One region of the Marinococcus tarijensis genome, then DNA from elsewhere that is predicted to be linked to it. Evidence: riboswitches for the same ligand, from Rfam matches in the RefSeq annotation. Region 1 holds a riboswitch; the other holds the start of a gene.

Region 1 (4,201 bases):
GCGGGTTTTTGGCAGTATATGTAGCAGCCCTATTAATAGGAAACTCTGATTTGATCTACCGTCAGCCGATTTACCGGTTTAACGAAGGAATGGCGTGGATGTCTCAGATAAGCATGTTTATCATCCTGGGTCTCCTTGCGTTTCCAAGAGATATATTGACATGGTCAAACATCACGATGGGGCTCATTTTATCAGCGGTGTTAATGTTTTTGGCCCGTCCGCTGGCTACGTTTTTGTCGACTTCCTTTTTCGGCTACAAGCCGAAGCAGAATATATTTCTATCCTGGGCGGGACTGCGCGGGGCGGTGCCGATCATTTTGGCTACATACCCGATCGTAGCCGGTGTGGAGTCGGGCAGCCAGATTTTTAACGTTGTCTTCTTTATTGTGCTGACATCTGCGCTGATCCAGGGAGCGACTATCGCTCCATTAGCAAAGTGGCTTCACCTGTCCGGTCCGCTCCGGGAAGCGCCGACTCATTCCCTGGAGCTGGTGTCACTTGGAAAAGCGAACGCAGAAATTATGGAATTTCAAACGAATGAAGCGACACCGATTGTCGGCCAGACGCTTCAAAGCATTGAATTTCCAGCCTCTGCGCTGATCAGCGCGATTGTAAGAGACGATGAACTGGTTACTCCAGTTGGTGAGACGGTAATCAATGCAGGTGATTATTTGTATATTCTTGTATCGCGTAAAGAGAAGCGTATTTTAAAGCAGATGCTCCGACACGATTACTAGCGGAAAGGGCCGGTATTAAGGTGCATTAAATTTAAGGAAAGAAGGAAGGGCTCCGCATGAGTGTGCTGATCAATGTATTGATCCCAATCATTTTAATATTTGCGATTGGCTATTTGCTGCAGAAAAGACAGGCAGTGGATATTCGGCCGGTGTCGGCTGTCGCTCTTTATGTATTGACGCCCGCGCTTGTTTTCCGGACTTTCTATGAAAGAGAGCTGAACAGCGATATGCTGTCGATGGCTCTGTTTTCTGTGATATTTTTGGCGGTCATGACCGGGCTGATCAAATTAGTGTCTTTTTTGCGTCAATGGCCAAAAGCCAATGAAACCGGCATGATGCTGTCCACTGTGTTTATGAATGCGGGCAATTACGGTGCTCCCTTAATCGCTTTTGCGTTTGGCGATACAGCCTTTGCCTACTCTATCGTTTTTATGGTTATCCAGACGATGCTGATGAATACTGTAGGCGTCTATATCGCAAACAGCGCGAATATGGATGCAGCCGACGCGTTTCGCACGGTGCTGCGGATGCCGGTATTTTATGCACTGCTTGCGGGCATCCTCTTCCAGCTGACAGGAATACCGATCGGTGCGACCTATTATGAAGCTCTTGATATGCTCGCGAGCGCAGCGATTCCGGTAGTTATGATTATACTGGGCATGCAGCTTGCACGCATATCCGTAAAACGCATGGATTGGAAGCTTGTAAGTGCAGGCACGTTTTTGCGGCTTATATTTGCCCCGGCTCTTGCTTATGTGATTACTCTGCTGCTGCAGACGAGCGATACGCTGACGACCGTGCTGGTTGTTTCAACAGCGATGCCGAGTGCAGCAACGATGGCAATGATTTCCGTCCAGTTTGATTCCAACCCTCAGCTTGTTTCGAGTATTACACTGGTGACAACTCTTTTAAGCGTCCCCTCCCTCTGGGTGGTGCTGTCGATTTTCCAGGCATAAAACTCGGGGTGAATTGACGGAAGAGGTGTACCGCGTTATGATATAAGTAATATCAAACCACTAGGGGTGCCTGTTGGCTGAGACAGCGTAAAGCTGATCCCTTTGAACCTGATCTGGATTATACCAGCGGAGGGAAGTGGGGAAGAGATGCTGATACGACTATCTCCCCCGCTTTCTAACGAAAGCGGGGTTTTTTGTGGGAAAATATTATATTTGCTGGGGGTGCCTGCTGAGGCTGAGACCGGAGAACTATCCGGAACCCTTTGAACCTGATCTGGAGATCCAGCGGAGGGAAGCAGCCATGTTGAACCTTTTAACGGGCAGCCTCCTTCCTTCTGGAAGGAGGTTTTTTTATGGATAATAAACCGAAGCCTTGCATCCACGCCGTATCGCCGCCGGATATACCGTTGACAGCTTGGTGGGAAAAAACGAGAGAGCTGAGTGGGGTCGTTGACTACGTGCATGTACGGGCGCCCGAATGGACAAGGCGTGAAAAAGAAACGGCCATTGGATGGGTGTTAAAGGAAGGAACTGCCCCGAAGCAGCTGATCATAAATGATGAACCCGAACTTGCTGCTGCATACGGCCTGGCCGGTGCCCACCTGCCGGAGCGTCGTACGATTTATCCGGTCTCCACAGGCTGGGGTCAGTCCGTCCACTCGGTGGAAGCGGCGGAAAACAGTGAACAGCAGGGAGCATCATGGCTGTATTTTGGGCATGTGTTTGCCTCCGGCAGTAAACCGGGGAAATCACCGCGAGGGCTCCGGGCGCTGGAGGCTGTGGCGAAAAGCGTACGGATCCCGGTAATTGCCATAGGAGGAATTGACGCTGACAAAGCAGTGGAGTGTATAAACTGTGGAGCGTCCGGGGTCGCAGCCATTGCATATTTTTATGAGGCTGCCCAGCCCGGAAAAGCAGCCGGAAAGCTCAGAGCCCGGTTAAGGAGTGATAACAATGAAGACTGATACAGAGGTTCTTATTGTAGGCGCAGGTGTGCAGGGATGCTCGCTTGCGTATCAGTTAAGCAAACGCGGGCGCCGCGTAATGGTAATCGAGAAAGACTCCATTGCTGCCGGAGCATCAAAAGCGGCTGCCGGCATGCTCGGAGCACAGTCCGAGTGGGAGGGGTCTGCCCTTTTTCAGGAATTCGCCCTGGAAAGCCGGGAGCTGTTTGAAGGGATGGTCCCCGAAGTGGAAGCGCTCAGTGGAATGGATGTTTCCTACGTGAACAACGGAATGCTGAAGCCTGTATGGGATAAGGCGGGAGAAGATAAATACCGGCGGGCTGCAGGGCGAGGCTACGGCGCGGAGTGGCTTTCGGCACATGAAGCCCTGCGCAGGGAACCGGCGCTTTCCAAAAACATCCGGGGCGCCTGGTCCATCCCGAAGGACGGACAGCTCCGGGCCTATGAGTGGACAATAGCCCTTGCTGAAGCAGCAAGGGCCTGCGGGACAATTATACGGGAAAACACTTCTGTGGACCGTTTTTTAGAAGCTGACGGCCGGATTTGTGGCGTGAAAACAAAGGAAGGAATGATTGAAGCAAAAGAAGTGGTTTTTACCGGGGGGAGCGCCGGAGTGGAGCTGTTGGATGAAAAGGATTTTACGCTCTATCCGGTAAAAGGGGAGTGCTTGTCCGTACGGATGCCCCATGAGAATTTGAGACACACTCTGCACACGCCGGAGGTATACATTGTTCCGAAAAGGGACGGGGAAATCTTTATCGGCGCCACAGAAAAGCCCGGGGACTCGAGTACAGGAGTCAGTGTAGCCTCGATGCAGGAGCTGATGAAAGCAGCTGTTCATTTAGTACCGGGTCTGAAGCATGCAAGCATTGAAAGATTTTGGAGCGGCATCCGGCCGCAGACAGGAGACGGACTGCCGTATATGGGACAGACCAGCCGGGGGCTGTGGGTGATGACCGGGCACTACAGAAACGGTATTCTGCTTTCAGCACTGAGCGGACAATGGATGGCTGCCCGGATCGAAGGAGAAAGCGTCCGCGAAGACTGGAAGCACCTGTTTGCCGTAGATCCTCAAATACGAAAGGGAGGAGTTATTCATGCAGATCACGCTTAATGGTCAATTACAGAATATTGAGAACAGCACAACTGTAGCCGATTTACTGGAAGAGCTTCAGATCGCCCACAAAAAAACAGTGGTGGAGCGCAACGGCACTATTGTAATTGAAGAATTTCACCAGCAGGAAGGTTTAATGGACGGAGATAAAATCGAAATCATTCATTTTGTAGGAGGCGGATGAACAAATGCTTAATATTGGTAATATGACGTTTGAATCGAATTTATTTCTCGGCACCGGAAAATATAAGGACGCTAAGACCCAGCTGCAGGCTGTAGAAGCATCGGAAACAGAGGTACTGACCTTTGCCGTGCGTAGAATGAACCTCTTTGACAGCAGCCAGCCTGATCCATTTGAACAGATGGACGTCTCAAAGTACCGGATGCTGCCAAATACAGCAGGGGCCAAAACAGCTGAAGAAGCTGTGC
Region 2 (4,201 bases), on a different contig from region 1:
AAACGGGTTCGGATGAAAGAAGCTACTGATATAAAGCGGTGTGAATTTTTCTCATCAATCGTCCGGTACGGACCGGGTGCTCGGCAAAAGCAACATAGCCGTCCGGACGTATGAGCACAGCTGAAAACGTTGGCAGCTTCCATTTGACGGCGAGATCTCGCCGGTAATCAAACAGATGGTGGATATTTGGCTTCGAGGTCCGGAGTATGCCCTTGCGCTGAACAACGAGAATGAGAATGGATGGGCCATACTGCCGGCGCATTTCCTGGATGCTTTCATCGAGCTGATGGAGCTCCTGCTCGTCTTCGATATAAAACAGGCAGGAAAACTGCTGAATGTGCAGAAAATCCATCACGTCTGCGTGTTCTCCTTCCTCGGTAAGAACCCGTGCCGGCAATGCCCGGGATCCGGCCGGAATCATTTCTCCCCGGTGCTGGAATTTCGCAAACGACGCCCTGTTCTGATAGCTGATGTCAATATTGGCGAGGCGCTGGGTCAGCAGGTTCTGCAGCGAACTGCTTTTGCTCAGCACACTGACAGGGTTCGCCAGCAGGCGGGGAATCAGGGTATGGGAATGGGTCATCACCTGCATCGCCGTATTAGTCATTCGAATGGTCTTGCGTCCGACCGCGTACCGTTCTTCTTCATACGTATCGAGAAGGGCAGGATCCGAACGGCCGCGCAGCACCCACGCCAATTTCCAGCAGAGATTGACCGCGTCCTGCATGCCGAGGTTCATCCCCTGACCGCCAAACGGGCTGTGCAGATGGGCAGCATCCCCGGCGAGAAACAGCCTGTGGTCCCGGTAGGCATCAGCCTGATGGTGGGACGTGCCGAACTGGGAAAGCCAGGAGGCGCTTGGGAAATGTACCGGCTGCTGGGTAATACGCCGTACGCTTTTTTCAAGATCCTCCAGAGGGAGATCGTCCCGGTGCTCACGGTTCTGTTCGGCGTGATCGATGGTGATTACCCGGTACGTTTCATCACGGAAGGGAAAGAAAGCAGCTACGCCGCGCTCGGTAATGAATGAGGAAATATCGTTGGAAAGTGGAAGTCCTTCCACCGTAACGTCCCCCAGAAAATAAATGGTTTCATGCTTGCCGCCCGGAAATGAGACATTCATGTTCTCACGTACTGTACTGTGAGGACCGTCACAGCCAATCACGTAGGAAGCGCGGATTAATTCGTGTCCATTTTCGGTGGAGCATTCCACCTCGGCGTGGTCACTGTACTGGATAATTCGTTCGCAGTGAGTGTTCCAGTCGATAAACTGGCCAACTTCCCGAAGCTGCTTCTTTAAAATATGCTCTGTATCTGACTGCGGCAGCATAAGCATGAAGGGAAAAGGCGTATCGAGCGAAGCAAAGGAGGCTCTGGAAGCCCATTTGCCTTCAGGCTGAACAGTAGCATCAGTAATGGGAAAGCCTTCCTTTAGGAAGGAGCGGAGCGCACCGATCAGGCTGAGCATCTCAAGGGTGCGCGCCTGGATGCCGAACGCTTTGGAAAAGGGAGAAATAGAGCTTTTTCTGTCTAATATCCGGACGCGGATGCCGAGTGCTCTTAATGTATTGGCGGCAGTCAAGCCTACGGGGCCTGCCCCAACAATGCATACATCGGTATTCGTGGTTTTCATGAATTCATCACGCTCCCTTCGGTATACTTGTAGTATACCCTGCAGAGGACTGCCTCATGCACGTGCTTATTTGCAACCTTTTGCGAAATATGTTTGAATAATAAGAAATTAATGCTTTCTAGGGGAGCCTGATGGCTGAGAGAGGTTTAAGTGCCTTGACCCTTAGCACCTGATCCAGATAGTACTGGCGGAGGGAAGAAAGAAGGGACACACACCGGTTGTTTATGCCGCTTCTTCTCTAAAAGAAGCGGCTTTTTATATAGGTTAAAAACAAGGAGGGCTTATGGTAGAACCTAACTGGGGAAAATTGGTGGAAGAGCGCAGGCAGAAATTAACCGACCTGGCCAAAAACTTAATACAATTTAATACGATGGCACCCCCGGCCCGTAATACAGCGAATGCTCAACAATTTATAGCGGATTATCTGCAGCAGCGTAATTGGGAGATTGATAAATGGGAGGTTTTTAACGGAGACCCCAACGTAGTAGGCACAAAAACCGGAAAAGAGGGGGACCGGTATAACAGCTTAATCCTAAATGGACACATAGATGTAGCGGAAGCATCGCGTAAGGACTGGAGTTTTGATCCTTTCGATCCGGTGGTGAAGGACGGATGGCTCTATGGAAGAGGAGCAGCCGATATGAAGGGAGGGCTTGCAGGCTTACTTTTAGCTGTTGATATTTTACATGAGCTAAAAATTGATTTACCAGGCGACGTTATTGTGCAATCGGTAGTGGGTGAAGAAGTAGGTGAGGCCGGTACACTTCAATGCTGCCGAAGGGGATATACTGCTGATTATGCACTCGTAGCAGACACGAGTAATCTTAGTATTCAGGGTCAGGGAGGCGTTATTACAGGCTGGGTTACCGTGAAAAGTCAGCAAATACATCATGACGCTATGCGCCGAAATCTGATTCATGCTGGAGGCGGAAAATTCGGGGCAGGTGCTATTGAAAAAATGATGATACTTATCGAGGGCTTACAGAGTTTAGAAAGAGACTGGGCAGTACGGAAAAGTTATCCAGGATTTCAGCCTGGAACGAACACCATTAATCCGGCAGTCATTGAAGGAGGAAGGAATGCTGCATTTATAGCCGATGAATGCAGTCTTTGGATCACGGTGCATTTTTATCCGGATGAGACCCATGAAACAGTGGCTTCAGAAGTAGAAAATCATCTTCGTAAAGTGGCTGAAGCTGATCCGTGGCTTCGCGAGAACCCTCCAACATTTATTTGGGGAGGAGAATCAATGATAGAAGACAGAGGAGAAATATTTCCTTCCCTTGAGGTTCAGAGCAATCACCCGGGCAGTCTGCAGTTAATGGAATCCTTTAAAGCCATTACCTATGAAGCAGGAGAAATTAACACCTCTCCTACTGTCACAGACGGAGGATGGCTGGCGGATGCTGGAATCCCCTCCGCCATTTTTGGTCCGGGAACGCTTGAGGAAGCACACGCAGTCGATGAAAAAGTAGAAGTGGAACAGCTGGTTACGTTCACAAAAATAGTATTGTCTTTTATTTATAAGTGGTCACATACTCTGAAGGAATAGAAAGGATGAGGCTAATGTCATTCACTCACGATTTAAAGGAAAAGCTGCTGCCAGTGTGGGAGCAGAATCATACGCATCCATTTGTGGAAGAGCTTGGACGGGGAACCCTCGATAAGGAAAAATTTCGTTATTTCATGATTCAGGATTACCTTTATCTTGTGCAATATGCGAAGCTGTTTGCGATTGGCGCTGTTAAAGCCGAAGACGTGGAAACTATGGGGGCTTTTGCGAAGGTAATGGATGCCACCATGAATGAAGAAATGAGCCTGCACCGCCAGTATGCGAAAAAGCTTGGCATCACCGAACAGGAGCTCGAGCAGGCAGAACCGGCACCGACCACACTTGCGTACACAAGATATATGCTGCATGAAGGGCAGAACGGAGGCCTGGCTGAGCTGCTTGCGGCTGTGCTCCCGTGCATGTGGAGCTACGCAGAAATTGGAAGAAAGCTCAGTACGTGGCCGGGAGCGCTGGAGCATGAGCTGTACGGTGAATGGGTGCAGATGTACAGCGATGATGAATTTCAGCAGCTCGCAGACTGGGGCATCAGCATGCTCGACCGTCTGGCAGAAAACAAACCTGAAGCGGAAAAAAGAAAGATTGAAGATATATTTTTAACGACGACCCGGTTTGAGTATTTGTTCTGGGAAATGGCGTACCGGCAGGAAGGCTGGCCGCAGACATAAAAAAGCCCCCGGTCCGCCGGGGGCTTTGCTTATATTTGAGGGGAAAGCGTAAATACGCCAAACCATTCATTTTCGTCCGTCCACCAGTCATTGGTTTCCCAGGAGGATTGGTGGGCCAGATTCATGAATTCCTCCGGAGTGAACTTCCGGCTGTTTTCTGTATGGATCGTCTCGCCGGCACGCATCGTAAACGTTTCGCCGCCGATCGAGAACAGGGAAGGCTTTTCGGCGCGCAGATGCATCTCGATCCGCCCGAGCCGTTCATTGTAAAAAGCTTCATGCTCAAAATGGCCGGTGTTGATACCAGCATCAAGCTCCCGGTTCAGGCGG

Evidence for each region. A riboswitch is a leader RNA that binds a small molecule or an ion and turns the genes downstream of it on or off. The one in region 1 is predicted to bind thiamine pyrophosphate.
Region 2: it holds a riboswitch for thiamine pyrophosphate, as region 1 does, so the genes downstream of both, ACTTK7_RS04490 (acetylornithine deacetylase) here and ACTTK7_RS08310 (thiamine phosphate synthase) in region 1, are expected to answer to the same signal.

The regions. Positions count from the first base shown of each region.
Region 1 is NZ_JBQOJA010000011.1:70,404-74,604, reverse strand. It holds gene ACTTK7_RS08320 (potassium/proton antiporter) at 1-737, shown strand, start outside; gene ACTTK7_RS08315 (AEC family transporter) at 794-1,693, shown strand; TPP riboswitch at 1,746-1,845, shown strand; TPP riboswitch at 1,902-2,004, shown strand; gene ACTTK7_RS08310 (thiamine phosphate synthase) at 2,047-2,658, shown strand; gene thiO (glycine oxidase ThiO) at 2,648-3,772, shown strand; gene thiS (sulfur carrier protein ThiS) at 3,756-3,956, shown strand; gene ACTTK7_RS08295 (thiazole synthase) at 3,961-4,201, shown strand, end outside.
Region 2 is NZ_JBQOJA010000005.1:125,475-129,675, forward strand. It holds gene ACTTK7_RS04485 (FAD-dependent monooxygenase) at 23-1,633, opposite strand; TPP riboswitch at 1,744-1,846, shown strand; gene ACTTK7_RS04490 (acetylornithine deacetylase) at 1,917-3,185, shown strand; gene tenA (thiaminase II) at 3,200-3,871, shown strand; gene egtD (L-histidine N(alpha)-methyltransferase) at 3,901-4,201, opposite strand, start outside.